Regions from separate parts of the Kurthia populi genome, predicted to be linked through region 4. Evidence: riboswitches for the same ligand, from Rfam matches in the RefSeq annotation. Region 4 holds a riboswitch; each other region holds the start of a gene.
What was found. A riboswitch is a leader RNA that binds a small molecule or an ion and turns the genes downstream of it on or off. The one in region 4 is predicted to bind thiamine pyrophosphate.

Region 1 (4,218 bases), on a different contig from region 4:
TCATGAGGTATACTAATACGTATATCTTTATTTTTAGGAGGGGTTATCATTGGGCAGATTTTTAATTGTTCTGTTGGCGTTCATCGCTTTATTTATCGCCAGCTTATCTGCTTATGCACTACCACTCAACAATCATACGGCACTTGAACTGGCCTACAGTTATAAAATATTAATGTTTCCAGCTCTATACGTTTATTGGCTATTCCCAGGCGCTTTGATATTACTCGCTTATTGGGTTTTTGCGCAATGGCAAAAGCGCCATACAGCTTCTGCACTAACACTCACGCAAGCCATTTTATTTGCGATAAGCTCGATTGTATTTATCGTTTGGATTAATTTATGGCATTATGAGCAATTTATTCTTGCACTTGCGGCACTAGCTGTGATCTCTATCTGCTTATTCATACTGTATTTAACCTACCCATTAACAGAGAATAAAATGAATGGACGCCTGCCAATTTCAATTGCATTTGCTGCTATAGCATTCCTCACTTTTTTAACTATCGGCTTCCTGTTTATTTCGAATAACCTCATTGATTTTGGCCTTAGTCGTCAGCTATGGGCTGTTGTATTGTTAACGTGTGCAGCCGCACTTGCACTCGCAATCCGCTTCCATCTTTATGACGCCGCCTTTCCCGCTGTATTCATTTGGTTTTTAATTGGTGTAGCCATTGCTAATACTTTCAATGAATTGCTTGTCACAACAGCTGCATTATTTTTAAGCGGCGTCTTGATTGTTGGGATCATTTTCATACGCAAACGTTTGCCATCTAACGCAAATAAAAAAAGACTGTAACAGAAGAAACGCTTCCGCTACAGTCTTTTTTTATTGAAATTAATCGATTTTTGTTGTTAATACAGGACCATTTTTCGTTACGATAACTGTATGTTCTAATTGTGCAACAAATGATTTATCTGGTGTTAAGAATGCCCAGCCATCTGTGCCCTCTACGATGTTTTCAGCAGCTTGAGAAATGAATGGTTCTACAGCGAAAACCATGCCTTCTTTCATCATTGTTGCATCCCATGCATCATAGTAGTTTAAAACGTATTGAGGTTCTTCATGTAATGAATGACCTACACCATGGCCTGTTAAGTTCATGATTACTTTTAAACCTTTATCATGTGCTTCACGTTCTACAGCTTTACCGATTTGGTTCAAGCGCGCACCTGGTTTAATTTTTGCCATTGCGCGGTCAAATGAGCTTTGAGCCACATCGCAAAGGATTTGAAGTTCTGGTTTTTCAACATCGCCTACAACAAATGATACACCTGTATCTGCATAGAAACCGTCTACATGGCCTGATACATCAATGTTAATCATATCGCCTTCTTGTAGTTTACGGTTGTCCGGAATACCATGGGCAACACATTCATTTACACTAATACATGTATAACCTGGGAAGTCATATTCTGCTTTAGGGCCTGATACAGCACCTTTTTCTTCGAATAATTTACCAGCTAATTCATCTAATTCTTTTGTTGTCACACCAGGTTTTGTCGCATTTTTAAGGGCGTCACGAATTTCAGCCATTGCACGGCCTGCTTTCATTAACGCATCAAATTCTTCTTGCGTTTTCACAATCATCGTTCAAGATCTCCTTTATATTGAATCTTCTTCTACTATATCACACTTTTTTCATGACGAAAAAGGAACTGAATTAATTCAGTTCCTTCGTTTCTTTATCGTTTTTTAGGCTCCAATAGTTTCGGTGCCTTTGTCATGAGTAGACTAACAATCGCTGCCGTTAAAATAATGGCTGGCACCATGTACGAACCATTATAGACAATCGTATAAATTAGTGGATTTTGGTCACCCGCATATTCAGAGAAGAATACATAGCCAGCTGTTGCATGAGCTACATAGCGAATTAAACCGCCGATAATCGTCCCTATTGTAATGTACAAGGCCTTCTCACTCGCTGTTTGGGCACGTGTAACAAGTGGACGTAAAAGCCCTGCAAGCCCTACTACAGTAAACGCAAAGAAGTAATCAATAAAGCCTTGTAGCGGTGTTAAAATAAAGCCGCCAAACATCGCATTCATCGTACCGATTAATAAGCCCGTCACAAGCCCTGCCACTGTGCCCCAGCGAAACGCCATAATGACGATTGGCACCATCACAAGACTAATCGAGCCGCCCTGTGGCCATAAGCTAAATGTCAGCTTATCTAAAATAATACCGATGGCCGCGAAAATGGCGATTTCGACCATCATTAATAAATTTTTACTGTTCAATCCCTTCAACCTCCAATGTTGATGTACAAATCAAACCAGTTGGATTAGATAGATATGAAAAAAGCGATGCCAGGGAAAGATCCCTGACATCGCATAGCGTCAGCTGTCTATCCACATTCCTTCGCAAGCATTAACTTACAGGTTCTAAGGGTTAGAAGTCGCACTTCACTCTCAGCTATTTTAATAGCTCCCCTTGTGGTTGTTACATCTCGTTTATTGAACAACCCTATTGTACGGAAAAATGCTCAAGCTTTCAACCTTTTTGAAACTTTTCACACGCGCTTCCGTAAATAAGATGAACCGTTTATTCACAATATTGTACAAGCAATTAAAGTACTGTACGTTTAAAGAAATTCAACAACGGTAATACTATACTAACTACTAAAAAGTGAGGTTATGCATAATGAACTTAAAAAAAGTAATTAGCACAGCTGTTAAATTAGCACCTGTCGTTTATCCAATCGTGAAAAAAGTATTAAATAATAAAAAAGCGTCACAATCTACAAATCGCCGTTAAGGACATTTAAAAAGAGACTGGGACAAAACACGTCATGTTTCTTTTTTAGCGTTCACAACGAAAAACCGGAACTGCGCCATAGCGCGGTTCCGGTTTTTCTTATGCTCATAGGAGCGGTTATTTTTAGATGTATGTCAAAGTCTATTTTCTTTTTATTAAAATGCCCAAGCACCTTTACGGAATACAGCTTCTACTGTCCCGTCTGCATGGATGCCATCGATGTCCATTTCCGCACTACCGACCATAAAGTCTTCATGTGTAATTGAAACATTGATGCCTGCTTTATCCATTTCCTCTTCAGATAGCTCGCTACCACCCTCATAACAAGTTGGATATGCTGCACCAATTGCGATATGATTGGATGCATTTTCATCAAATAATGTGTTGTAATAAAGTAAGCCAGATGCTGAAATTGGTGATTCATGTGGTACAAGTGCGATTTCACCAATGTATTTAGAGCCTTCATCCGCTTTAATCAACTCATTTAATAATTCCTCACCTTGCTGTGCCTCTGCTTTCACAATCACGCCATTTTCAAAAGTTAATTTGAAGTTGTCGATAATATTCCCTTGATAGACAAGTGGTTTTGTTGATGACACATAGCCGTTTACATCGTATTTAGATGGCAATGTAAAGACTTCCTCTGTTGGCATATTTGCGACGAATTCAGTGCCTTGTGGTGTTTTACTAGAGCCAGTTGCCCAAATGTGTTTGTCTGGTAAGCCAACAATTAAATCCGTACCTGGCGCTGTGTAATGTAATTTAGCAAAATGCTTTTCATTCATTAAATCACCGCGCACATGTAAGTTTTTCAAGTGAGCTTGCCAGTTTTCAACGGCGCTACCTTCACCGATACGTACCGTTTTGAAGATTGCTTCCCACATTGCAGGAACTTGTTCTTCTTCAGGTAATTCAGGGAATACTTTCGCTGCCCATTTTTTCGACGGAATCGCAATGATTGACCATGCGATTTTATCATTCATTACAGCATCACGATAGTTTTCTAATGCTTTACCTGACGCTTTTTGGTTTGCTGAAATTTTTTCAACAGGGATGCCAGCCATTAAGTCTGGATCTGCTGCATCAATCCAAAGAAGTGCGCCACCACGTTCAATCAACTCATCACGTTGCTCTGTAATCCAACGAGGGAATTTTTCAAACTCTTCTACTGATGCATTTTCAAATAATTGTCGTGCGACTACATCATCTGAGTAGTTCACGGTTACGCGTGCTGCGCCAGCTTTATATGCTTCTTTCACAACTAAACGAGTAAACTCGATTGTATCCACTGTTGTGTTAATTAAAAGCGTTTGACCTTGCTGAATGTTTGTCCCTACTTTTACAGCAAGCTCAGCAAATTGAGCTAATTTTTCTTCGAATGTCATCATTAATCGACCCCTTAGCGTTTTTTATATGGACGTTTGCTGCCATCATTCTTTTTGTATGAGCCGCTACGAGTACCT
Region 2 (4,218 bases), on a different contig from region 4:
AACGCCAATTGTATTATATTCCACAACACCCTTATATTTTTCACGATACATTACGCAATAACATTGCCTTTTATACACCACATGCGAGTGAGGAGGCGATTATAGCGGCTTGTGATCGTGCGGGATTACGTGAAGTAATTGAGGCATTGCCCCATGGTTTAGATGAATGGATTGGGGAATCTGGAAGAATATTGAGTGGAGGACAAGAACAACGAATTGCGCTAGCACGTGCTTTTCTGGAAGACCGCCGCATATTATTATTCGATGAACCGACCGCGCATCTAGATATCGAAACGGAAGCGGAATTAAAGGAGCGCATATTACCGTTATTTGACGAGCGTCTTGTCTTTTTTGCAACGCATCGCTTGCATTGGATGCACAATATGGACCGGATTATTGTCATTGATGATGGTGAAATTGTCGAAGTTGGCACCCATGAACAACTTATGAAACAACAAGGTCACTATGCTGCACTTATTGCCGCACAAGGAGGAAAATGTCATGAACGATTGGATTAAGCCTTATGTAAAAGCGCATAAAGGCCTGCTTATATTGACGATTCTTTTCGGCGTGGGTGCACTCATTGCTGCATGTGCACTCTTGTTTACATCGGGATATTTAATTTCAAAGTCGTCATTACGACCTGAAAATATCTTGCTTGTCTACGTGCCAATTGTCTTAGTACGTGCATTTGGGATTTCACGTCCCGTACTTAATTATTTACAACAGCTTGCAAGCCATTCCTTTGTATTAGCCGTGTTATCAAAAATGCGCGTGCGATTATTTCAACGATTAGAGACGCAGGCGCTCGTTTTAAAAGAACGTTATGCAATCGGCGATTTATTAGGGTTACTGGCCGATGACTTAGAGCATTTGCAAAACTTTTATTTAAAAACAATTTTCCCAGCGCTATTTGCACTTATATTGTATGGCATCGCGATTATCGCATTGGGTGTATTTAGCATTCCATATGCTTTGTTGTTAGCTTTGCTATTTGGCATCCTTGTATTTGTATTGCCATATGTAGCATTAAAACGCAATCGACAACATATGCTTGATATGAAAATAGTGCGGGCGGAACTTTATAATGACTTAACAGATGCTGTAATGGGTGCAACAGACTGGAAATTAAGCGGTCGTGCAGATCAAATGATTGCCGGGAAACAACAAATTGCTGCGCGTTATGACCGACTAGAAGCAAAAATTGAAGCATCGAGTCGTCGACGTTCGATTGTTTTTCAAGTAGTCGCTGCTGCGTCAGTGATTCTATTAGTTATGTTTGGAAGCGACATGGCGCAAACTGCTGTTTTTCATCCAATGTGGATTGCGGCCTTTGTACTTGTTGCGTTACCGCTACTTGAAGCGTTTATGCCAATTAGCGATGCAATTAGCCATTTCCCAAGTTATGACACGTCATTTGCACGTCTTATGGAAGTCGAGGGACGAAGCGAAGACGCACAGCCATGCACTACATTACCTACTGGGCCTTATACCGTTGATATATCAAATGTCGCTTTTCAATATGATAATAGGACCGTACTCCGGGATGTATCAATGACATGGCACCCACGTCAAAAAGTCGCGATTTTAGGGAAAACAGGTACCGGTAAAAGTACGCTTGGTAAGTTATTACTGGGGGCGTATAAGCCGACTGCTGGTACGGTAACGATTAACGGCGTGCATATGCATACGCTACGTCATGACACATCACAGCTTATCGCGGTCTTAGAACAAAAGCCGTATTTATTTGATACGACGATTATGAATAATATTCGACTTGGAAATGTTTCGGCAAGTGATGCGGAGGTCATTGAAGCGGCGAAAAAAGTTCAGTTGCATGAGATGATTGAGACATTACCACATGGCTATGACACGCGTGTCGAAGAACTTGGCACACGCTTTTCTGGTGGGGAACGTCAGCGTATCGCGCTTGCTCGTATTTTATTACAGCAAACGCCCATTGTATTATTAGATGAGCCAACTGTTGGTTTAGACCCCGTAACTGAGCAGGAATTGATTCATACGATATTTGAGGTTCTTAGCAATAAAACAGTCGTATGGATTACACACCATTTAGCAGCAATGGCTCATATGGATACCATTTATATGCTTGAAAATGGTCGAGTGCGTGTAAAAGGTTCGCATGAACAGTTGTTAGCAGATGACGCAAGATACCGAAAATTATACGACTTAGACTATCCATTTGACTAATTTTATGATACAGTAGCGGGGACGATTGCTAGGAGTGTCAGTGTGACTGACTGAGAGAGCGCTACAGCCGCTTAATCCTTGAAACCTGATCTAGTTCATACTAGCGGAGGGAAGCAACTTACAAAGATAATAAGGGCCTGGCTCTTTTTCTTTTGGCAATCGCATCAGAAAGAGAGGGGCTTTTTATATGAAAAAAATGACGTTATTAGCGATGTATATCGCGATTTGTGTTATCGGCTCAAGTGTTGTGAGCATCCCGATTGGTGTGGCAAAAGTGGCGCCCATTCAGCATATGATGACCATTATTTGCACGGTAACACTAGGGCCGATTCCGGCAATTATACAGGCTATATTGGCATCACTTATTCGACTGATGATGGGGACGGGGACTTTATTAGCCATTCCAGGAAGTGTTATAGGGGCAGTGCTTGCAGGTATGCTCTATAGGATAACGAAAAGACGCATAGCCGCAATCAGTGGGGAAATAATTGGCACAGGCATCATCGCATCCCTTGTTGCGGTACCTTATAGTATGTTCTTTATGCATGCACCCGCGGTATCTGCGTTATTTTTCATGCCGTCCTTTTTATTGTCGACGGTGACAGGCGCCATGCTAGCGCTCGCGATACTAAAAGCTGTCCCAACACGCTATTTAGCGATTCAGTAGTGTAAAAGCCGACGTATGAACGACGTCGGCTTTTTTTATTGCCAAATACAGGCACAATAGAAGCCAATAGCGACAAGTATGCGGTATACTTTTTAGTAATGAATAATGGAAGAAGGGAATACTGTGCACTCAAAAGCTGTGCAATTTTTACGAACGATGGGCATTTTAGACGGCCTATCGCTATTAATTTTATTAGGTGTCGCGATGCCACTAAAATATGTGTGGGATTTGCCACTAGCGGTAACGATTATGGGCAGTTTGCATGGCGCCATTTTTATGTTGTATCTCGCGTCGATTGCGTGGGCCCAGTTACGTATGCAATGGCCCATTGTTTATTCCATTGTAGCGGTCTTTGTTGCCTTTATCCCATTTGGGAACTTTTTATTCGATCGATACATAAAGCGGGCTGAAGCACGTTATCGACCGCAACCATTTAAACAAATTTGGTTATTGTATGGTGCGATTTTCTTTACGTTTCTCGATTTATTCGCACAGCTTCCCGTCATGAGTACCTTTGCACTGTCATTAGGCGCTTCGACGATGATAGCCGGACTTGTCGTTGGGATGTATTCCTTTACGAATATGTTTGGGAATATGGCGTCGGGTATTTTAACTGACCGTGTGGGAGCGAAGCGTATTGCAATAATTGGACTGATGCTTACGGTGCTATCATTATGTGCATATACGGTTATTGATTCACCGACCACCTTGCTCGTACTACGTGCCTGTCATGGCTTTGTGGCAGGACTTATTACACCGGCCGCCTTTACGCTTGTCGCCAATCAAACAGCCCAGCAAACACAGGGCAGTCAGTCGGCATTAACGGGTGCCTTTGTCGGCATTGCGGCGATTTTAGGCCCAGCTTATAGCGGCATTGTGGCAACGCGTACCTCGGTACCATTTGTGCTGATGACGGTCGCAATCATTGGTGCCGTTGTCGTTGTGGCATTAATATTTTTCCAGCTAACGGTGAAAAAGAAATCGCAGACGACGCAACAAACGTTTAGCTGGAATACACGCGCCATACGTGCCTTTATGGCGGCCTTTTTGCTGATGATGTCACAAGGGGCGCTGGCGTATTTATTACCAATTCGTATCGAATTATTAGGCTATGAATCGCGGTTAAGTGGCACGCTGATGAGTATGTTTGGCATTGTGGCGGTCTTATTATTTGTACTGCCAACACGTTATGTATTTGATAAATGGTCTGCTAAATGGCTCATGGTGTTAGGGATTGCCTTTATTGGAATCAGTCAGTTTTTTATTAGTATCACAACGTCGCAAGTGTTCCTTTATGCGATACTTGCCTTGTATGGTGTTGGCTTTGCGCTATTATTCCC
Region 3 (4,218 bases), on a different contig from region 4:
AGCGTATGTATCGAATAGTTGGATTGCGTCACAACCAAATGTACAAGAATATTATACGGTGAATACCGGAGGGGCTAATTTAAATGTGCGCAGTGGACCAGGCACGTCGTATAGCATTTTATTCAAAAAATCAGGCGGCTCTATTGCAGCGATGCTGAATAAAACGAATTCTAAATGGTACCGTATTTGGAGTGGTGGAAGCCGAGTAGGCTATGTATCAGCCGCGTATTTAGAACGTTTGCCAGCGTATAGTGTTCAAACAGAAGGCGTGAAGCTTTATCTTCGAACAGGGCCAGGCTCAACCTATACAAAGATTCGTACTTTGACAGACTATGAGGTGCTATACGCAGTAAATGTCGAGAGTAGTAGATGGTTTGCAGTGGCATATGCAGATGGCAAAATTGGCTATGTTAATGCAAAATATTTAACCCCTTTCCCATACTAAATCGTGAGGAGGAGTAGTGATGGCCAGAGCCCTTTTAAAAAAATGGTTGATGGCAGCGGGTTTCGCATTTTCAGCTCTGGGGGTGAGTGTACTAGCAGAGCCACAATTTATGGCACAAGCAGTACAGCAAATAACGATAAAATATGCACAATACAATGGCTTAAAAGCATTTGAAAAGCCAGCCATTACAAGTAAAGTGGTAGGAACCTATACACTAAATAACCCCGTGCATATTTTAAAGTCATATAATCGTGATTATTATGAGGTGCACATTGACAGCCAAAAAGGATATGTCCAAAAAGAATATGTTAGCGTAACGCCCTATTTCGTAAAAGCTGTGAAGGTCTATACACCGGGAGATACACTAAATATGCGAACAGGGCCAGGTGTCGGCTATAAAGTGATTGGTGCGGTAGCGCATACAAAGCCACTCTATGTAACAAGTACGAAGTCATTTGGCAACTGGCTACAGGTTTGGTATAAAGGACAGTTTGGCTTTGTGAATAAGGGATATACGGTAGCGCCTCCGTGGTATATGGTGCGTGTGCCGGCAGATGATACACTGACTGTACGAACAGGGCCAGGTGTCGGCTATCGACAAGTGGGGGCCTTATATAATAAAGACCGCGTACAAGTATTAGAAAAAACAACATCGAAATGGTATCAAGTGTATCACCGTGGGGAAATTGGTTATGTATCAGCCGCTTATGTAACGAAAAAATAGGGGTGAGACATCATGACATCAAAATGGGTAAAGTGGACAATTGCAGCAGGTTTAGCAGAGTCGGCATTTGGGCTAACATATGCCGCGCAACCCTCAACTGTTCAACACGCGCAAGCAATTAGTACGATGTATTCAACAACGGATCATTTAAATATCCGTACAGGACCAAGTAAGAAATACCGCGTTGTTGGGCAATTTAATGAAAATGATGCCATTCAAGTGCTTCGAAGCTATGCGACAACATGGTATCAAATTTCATATAAAGGTACAAAACGTTATGTGCATAAAGCGTATGTCGCAAAAGAGCCAATTCATATGGGAACAGGCTTTGTGACAACGGCAAAAGGTGTGAATCTTAATATGCGTTCTGGACCAAGCACAGGGTATAAAATTATTGGTAAAATGCCATCTCGTGCAGCATTTAAAGTGATCGATTTCCGTGATGGTTTTTGGTACAAAATTTATTATAAAGGAAAAGTTGGGTATGTGAGCTCAGCTTACACATATATTTATCACTAAGCAACTTTGCGGGGTATCATGCCCCGATTTTTTATGGCGTTTTTTGGAATGTATGCTATACTAAGGATAATTAAAATTATTGCAGGGGGACACGTATGTGTTGAGAAGGTTAAAGCCTGACCCTTAGAACCTGTCCGTTAATACGGGCGTAGGGAGCAATGTACGTAATCATTACTGTGTACATTTGCTCTCCGTCATGGAGAGTTTTTTTATTGCACTATTTTAATTTGCGGGGGGACACATTTGTGTTGAGAAGGTTAAAACCTGACCCTTAGAACCTGACAGTTAACACTGACGTAGGGAGCAATTTTTTAAAAGCGCGCTCCTATTTCGGATGCGTGCTTTTTTTTTGCCTACGTCCATCCAAGAGGAGGACTTTTTAATGACATTTTGTGACGAAGTAAGACAAGAAAATGCACTTTATTTTGAGGCAAGCTTTGAGCATCCATTTGTGCAAGGCATTGTGGACGGTACATTACCACTGGAGAAATTTAAGTATTATATGCTACAAGATGCCTTCTATTTAAAACACTATACGAAGGTATTGGCCATTGCTGCATCGAAGGCGACAGAAGCGGACGAGACGCTCTATTATTTGCAAGCAGCGCAAAATATTCAACTTGCAGAACTTGAGATGCATCGTCTAACGTTCCATGAGTTAGGTGTAACGGACGCGGAACTTGAAGCGTTTGAACCTTCGCCATCTGCGTATAACTATGTGAGTCATATGTACAATGCGGCCTATAACGGAGATGCGGCAGAAGCATTCGCAGCGATGTTCCCATGTCCATGGCTCTATTTAGAAATTGGCAATCGTTTTAAAGATGCGAAGCCAGGCGTCGCGCTGTATGAACAGTGGCTTGCGCTTTATAGCTCTGACGATATGAACGAGAATATTAAGCAACAATTAGCGTTAATGAATCACTATGCACAACAGCAACCGCATAAAATCTCATTATTTAAGCAGCATTTTAAAAAGAGCTGCTACTATGAGTGGAAGTTCTGGGAAATGCCATGGACGGCTGAAAACTGGGAGCAGGAGGTTATGCGCTATGTCACTCGTTAATATTCGAAAAAAAGCACCGCTTGTCCATTGTATAACGAACTATGTCGTAGCGAATTTTACGGCAAATGGGTTGCTTGCGATGGGTGCTTCTCCTGTGATGGCGGATGCCGTCGAGGAGGTAGCGGATATGGTACGTGTAAGTGATGCATTATTACTTAATATTGGCACATTAAATGAGCGCACGATGGAGGCGATGGTGACTGCTGGAAAAGCAGCAAATACGCAACAAGTTCCAGTTGTACTCGACCCAGTAGGTGTTGGCGCTACGCCATTTCGCAAACAGTTTGTAAAGCAACTTTTAGCGCAAGTGAACATTGATTTATTGCGTTGTAATGCTGGAGAATTAGCGGCTCTTACAGGCGCCCAGTGGCAGGCAAAGGGTGTGGATAGTGGTGAGGGGAATATGGATGTCATTGCAGCAGCATCCAAGTTCGCAAAAGATTATCAATGTGCCGTCATTATTACCGGTGCAACTGATGTTTTAATCGAGCAAGGGAAGGTTTATCGTATTTCTGGGGGCGTTGTCGAAGCAACCTTTGTTACAGGAACTGGCTGCTTACTTAGTGCAGTATGTGCAGCAACACTTGGTGCAGAAGCTTCTCTTTTGGAAACATTACAACAGTATAAGCAGGCGGCTACCATCGTCGGACCTAAAGCAACGGGCTCATTTCAAATGGGCTTTTTAGATGCCTTACATCATATTTCGGAGGGATTAGCATGATTGCATTAACAATTGCAGGATCAGATAGCGGTGGCGGAGCAGGGATTCAAGCCGACTTAAAAACATTTCAGGAGTTAGGCGTCTTTGGCACGTCGGCGATTACGGCATTGACGGCACAAAATACACTTGGTGTGCATGATATTATGGCAGCAGAGCCCGCATTTGTTGCAGCACAGTTGCATGCATTATTTGAAGATTTTGAGATAACAGCCGCGAAAACGGGCATGCTATTTTCACCCGCTATTATTGACGTGGTGGCAGCAACTATGCAACAGCAACATATCCCACTTGTCGTCGATCCCGTGATGATTGCGAAAGGCGGCGCGACATTATTAGCGCAACAGGCTGTTCAAACAATGAAGGAAGTTTTATTGCCGGTCGCGACAGTTTGTACACCAAATATTCCAGAGGCAGAGGTGCTCGCTGGTATGACGATCACTACAGCTAGTGATGTAGCACAAGCAGCACAGCGATTAATGGCGCTTGGTGCAAAAAATATTGTCATGAAGGGTGGTCATTTAAGCGGAGTGGATGCGGTAGATACAGTGTTTTTAGAAGATGGCTCTGTTTTTACGATGACGACGCCACGTATTGATACGAAGGCCACGCATGGCACAGGCTGCACGTTTTCAGCAGCCATTACAGCAGGGCTAGCGAATGGACAAGAGCTAAAGGAAGCCATTATTGAAGCGAAACGCTTTATTCAAGCTGCTATCGTACATCCGCTAGGCATTGGACATGGT
Region 4 (4,218 bases):
TTTAGTCGTAATCATTTTTTGTTCGCTCATCCAATCAATTTGCTGTTGCCATACATCTGTACTGTCAGATAAAAAGGCAGCTTCTTTTTGCTCCATCGTATTCATTAAAATTTGTAAGCTTTTCTTTTCTACTTTAGGTGATAATGGGAAGTTTTCTTTATCTTGTTTCGCTATTAATAGATTTAATGCTTGTTGTGGATGCTTCTTCATATAAGCGTAGCCTTTCTCAGAAGCACGTAAAAATGCTTTTAGTAGTGCTGGATTTTCTTCAATTGTCTTGTCCCCGGATACAAATAACAGTTCATAATAATTCGGCACCCCATAATCCGCGGGGTTAAACGTACGTGTCGGAAATCCCTTCTCCTCCATTACGGGCACTTCGTGATTAATAAGCGCACCACTAAGCGCATCCACTTTATTCGTAATCAGTGCTGGTACAAGATCAAAGCCTACATCTTGCATCGTCACTTTCTCTGGGTCCCCGCCATCTGCTTTTACCATAGATTTTACATAAGCTTCACTCAGGTCACTTCCTGCATAACCAATTGTTTTTCCTTCTAAATCCTTCGGTGATTGAATCGTCTTTTCTTTATCCAGGACAATAATATGGTTTAATGGCTCGCGTACAATCGGTCCAATTGATTTTACAGGGATGTCCTCATTTGCACGCGCTCGCACAACATCTTGCTGATAATAAATCCCCACCGTTGCTTTGCCGGCAGCAGTCAATGTCAATGGGTCCGTCACATTTTGTGGGTATTGGATGTTTAAGCGAATCCCCTCTTCTTTGAAATAGCCTTTTTCCTCAGCAGCATAAATAAAGCTATGTACAGCATTAGGATACCAATCAAGTACGAGTGTTACCTCTTGTAGCCCATCAGCTGCTGTTTTTTTATCACTACTTCCGCAAGCAGTTACTAGCATCAAACAAACACTTAAAATACATAACATCATTATTTTCTTCATGCTTCTTTCCTCCACGTAATATATTTTTTTTCAATTATTGTCATTATCGTAGCAAAAACAATCGCTAGTAGTGATAACACAACAATCGGTGCAAACACACCTGCCCCATCCATTTGTGTCATCATACGTTTACTAAAGTAACCTAGTCCGGACTGAGCCCCTAACCATTCACCAATCGCAGCACCAATTACCGTCAGCGGAACAGCAATTTTTAAACCCGTAAAAAAGGATGGGATGGCACTTGGTACTTTTAATTTCCAAAATTGTTGCCAACGACTTGCACCGAATGTCTGCAGAAGCTCTAGCTGCCCTTTTTTCACACTGCGCAAGCCATCAAAAGTATTCATCGCAATGGGGAAAAAAGCAATTAGGACGGTCACAAGCACCTTACTCCAAATGCTATAACCAAACCACAGCACAAAAATAGGTGCAAGGGCCGTCGTTGGAATCGTTTGTGAGACGACAAGAAGCGGATAAAAAGCGCGCTCTAGCCAAGCACTAGCATCCATTACTAATGCAAGAGCTATACCTAACACAAGTGAAATAACTAAACCAATCGCAATAATGGCTAATGTCGCCGGTAGATGTATCATGAAGAGTGGCTCTCGTAGTAGCCATATCTTTTCAATAATTTGTCGCGGTGACGGTAAAATATAAGGTGAGGCAATCAAATGTGCAAGCCATTCCCACACGGCTAGTAAAACGAGCATTACAATTAATGGCGGTAGCATTTTTCTCATACCATAGCACCACCAATCTTGGCATAAATTTGTTGTTTTGAGACTGACGAGTCCATGCATTCGAATGCTGCAATTGGCTGTGTTGTCGCCACAAAAATACGATTTGATAAAAACAAAGCTTCATCAATATCATGTGTAATAAAAAGAATGGTCTTTTTTTCTACTTTCACAATATCCTTTAGCCACTGCTGTAAATCCTTGCGTGTAAGCGCATCTAGTGCACTGAATGGTTCATCTAACAACAATACGTCCGCTCCTGTTAAAAGAGTTCGTATAAAGCTTACGCGCTGCTGCATGCCACCTGATAATTCATGTGGCTTTTTATCCTCATAATCCGCTAATCCAAACCGTATAAAAAATTGCTGTGCTTGCCTACGAGCCTCTTTCTTCTTAATCCCCTGACATTCTAAAGGAACAATCGCATTGTCAAGCGCTGTTCGCCATGGCATAAGCTGATGTTGCTGTGGCATATAACCTATTTTTCCAGGTTTTTTAATCACACCCTGCTGTGGTTGCTCAAGTCCTAGTAGTAAACGAAATACCGTACTCTTCCCACAACCACTTGCACCAACAATACTAATAAACTCCTCCGCTTTTATGTGTAGATTTAAGCCACTTAAAATTACCTTCTCATTGTATGAAAAATATACATCTTCCATTGCGACAACCATTATCCATTCCTCCTTCATCACAACAAAAAAGCCATTTCCTATAGGAAATGGCTCTACATGCGTCTGTAAATAGAACCCACTTCCCTTCGTTAGCATTACCTAATTCAAGTCATAAGGGTTTCATCTCAGCCTTTTACAGCACCCCTAGTGGTAAATGAAATTAAAAAACGTCCCATGCCTAGAATTCCGGCATGGGACGTGATCATATGAATCAATCAACGCTTTCCTACGCTAGTACAAACTAGATCAGGTTCAAGGATTAATTCATTGCGTGAATTTCTCGGCTGACAACATCAGCACTCCTAGCATCTTTTTGTATGTGATTATCAAGGAGTATATCACGATAATAATTGAATGACAATGGGTTGCTCAAAAAGGTTTTATTGCTACCATCATTTGTATAATTTTATATTTTAATAAAAAGCTTTATTTAAAAGGGAATATAAGCGTAAAACAAGTACCTACTCCTACTGTACTTGCAACACGAATTTGTCCACCGTGCTGCTCCATAATTGATTTACAAATCGCCAAGCCCAACCCTTCTCCACCAGATTGACGAGCACGGTGCTTATCAATACGATAGAAACGTTCAAAAATATGCGCTAAATGCGCTGATGCGATGCCTTCTCCTTCATCAAGCACTTCTACGGTATAACCATATGTTTTTATCGTCACAGTCGTATTTATAGGACTGTAGCGTATAGCATTTTGAACAAGATTTAAGATTACTTGTTGAATCTTCATGACGTCTACAGAAATCGGTAATGGAGACTGTAGCATATAATGAATCGTATAATTTTCATTCAACATATTTAATATAGGTGCTAGGTCTTCAAGTAAGTCATCAAGTGAAATTTCTTCACATTGTAAGGGTTCTTCACGGTCTAAATGAGCAAGCTGTAATAAATGCTCCGTTAGTTTTGTCATGCGTGTTGCCTGCGTGCGAATCTGCTCAATAGACTGCCGTATTTGTTGTACATTATCTAGTGGTGAACGTAGCAATATTTCTGTAAAACCCTGTATAGAAGTTAATGGCGTTTTTAATTCATGTGATGCATCTGAGACAAATTGCTGCAACATTTGCTGCGTAGCATATTCTTTTTCAAAAGCACTTTGTAGACGGTCTTGCATATGCTGTACAGATTGCTCTAACTCCTTCACTTCAAGTGGCGCATGAGGCACAGCTACTTTGTCATGCATTGTTTCTGCCGACAATTGCCGTACTTGCGTATTTAGTGCATTTAATGGTGCCAATGTTTGCTCAATTATACGCCGGTAAAAAAGGAATGCTATGATAAATAGCACTGCAACCACACTTGTAAAAATCATTAATTGTGTCATCATTAATTCATTTTCCTCATGTAATGGAAAGGAGATTTCAACATGATGCCCTTGTTGTTGCTGCTCAAAAACGCGGGTATCCGTTGTAGCATGATGCGGCCCACGAAGTGCTAAAATTTGCTGTCCATCAATAACCACCTTAGCTGTCGGAAATTGCTGTGCTAAAAAGTGCTGCGATTCCTCCGTCACTTTTTGATCATTGAACTGTATATTTTGTACTGCTCCATCTACTAATTGCTGTTGTTCAACATGCATCGAATATTTAAAAATCGCGCCTAATAAAAGTGCAAGGCAGCCGTACAAAATAATAAAAATAACTACGGTACGCCAAATGAGCTGTTTACGCATACTCATAGGCGTATATCCAATTTGTAGCCAAAGCCACGCACGGTTTGTAACATCGTATGCTCTGTATCTCCGAGCTTTTGTCGTAATGTTTTCATATATACTTCTACAACATTGACGCTACCAAAATAATCATAGCCCCATACCGCGTTCAA

Region 1: it holds a riboswitch for thiamine pyrophosphate, as region 4 does, so the genes downstream of both, thiT (energy-coupled thiamine transporter ThiT) here and ACFSY7_RS14030 (ABC transporter ATP-binding protein) in region 4, are expected to answer to the same signal.
Region 2: it holds a riboswitch for thiamine pyrophosphate, as region 4 does, so the genes downstream of both, thiW (energy coupling factor transporter S component ThiW) here and ACFSY7_RS14030 (ABC transporter ATP-binding protein) in region 4, are expected to answer to the same signal.
Region 3: it holds a riboswitch for thiamine pyrophosphate, as region 4 does, so the genes downstream of both, tenA (thiaminase II) here and ACFSY7_RS14030 (ABC transporter ATP-binding protein) in region 4, are expected to answer to the same signal.

The regions. Positions count from the first base shown of each region.
Region 1 covers NZ_JBHUOR010000117.1:1,616-5,833, reverse strand. Annotated here, with positions in the region: gene ACFSY7_RS13250 (tryptophan-rich sensory protein) at 50-796, shown strand; gene map (type I methionyl aminopeptidase) at 836-1,588, opposite strand; gene thiT (energy-coupled thiamine transporter ThiT) at 1,684-2,238, opposite strand; TPP riboswitch at 2,338-2,442, opposite strand; gene ACFSY7_RS13235 (hypothetical protein) at 2,642-2,755, shown strand; gene ACFSY7_RS13230 (aminopeptidase) at 2,911-4,140, opposite strand.
Region 2 covers NZ_JBHUOR010000143.1:27,937-32,154, reverse strand. Annotated here, with positions in the region: gene cydD (thiol reductant ABC exporter subunit CydD) at 1-518, shown strand, start outside; gene cydC (thiol reductant ABC exporter subunit CydC) at 502-2,211, shown strand; TPP riboswitch at 2,232-2,340, shown strand; gene thiW (energy coupling factor transporter S component ThiW) at 2,399-2,878, shown strand; gene ACFSY7_RS19815 (MFS transporter) at 2,984-4,218, shown strand, end outside.
Region 3 covers NZ_JBHUOR010000104.1:850-5,067, forward strand. Annotated here, with positions in the region: gene ACFSY7_RS11870 (SH3 domain-containing protein) at 1-445, shown strand, start outside; gene ACFSY7_RS11875 (SH3 domain-containing protein) at 465-1,169, shown strand; gene ACFSY7_RS11880 (SH3 domain-containing protein) at 1,182-1,688, shown strand; TPP riboswitch at 1,762-1,860, shown strand; TPP riboswitch at 1,910-2,008, shown strand; gene tenA (thiaminase II) at 2,071-2,754, shown strand; gene thiM (hydroxyethylthiazole kinase) at 2,741-3,475, shown strand; gene thiD (bifunctional hydroxymethylpyrimidine kinase/phosphomethylpyrimidine kinase) at 3,472-4,218, shown strand, end outside.
Region 4 covers NZ_JBHUOR010000122.1:10,154-14,371, reverse strand. Annotated here, with positions in the region: gene ACFSY7_RS14040 (ABC transporter substrate-binding protein) at 1-966, opposite strand, end outside; gene ACFSY7_RS14035 (ABC transporter permease) at 963-1,706, opposite strand; gene ACFSY7_RS14030 (ABC transporter ATP-binding protein) at 1,703-2,377, opposite strand; TPP riboswitch at 2,442-2,533, opposite strand; TPP riboswitch at 2,584-2,691, opposite strand; gene ACFSY7_RS14025 (sensor histidine kinase) at 2,804-4,066, opposite strand; gene ACFSY7_RS14020 (response regulator transcription factor) at 4,069-4,218, opposite strand, start outside.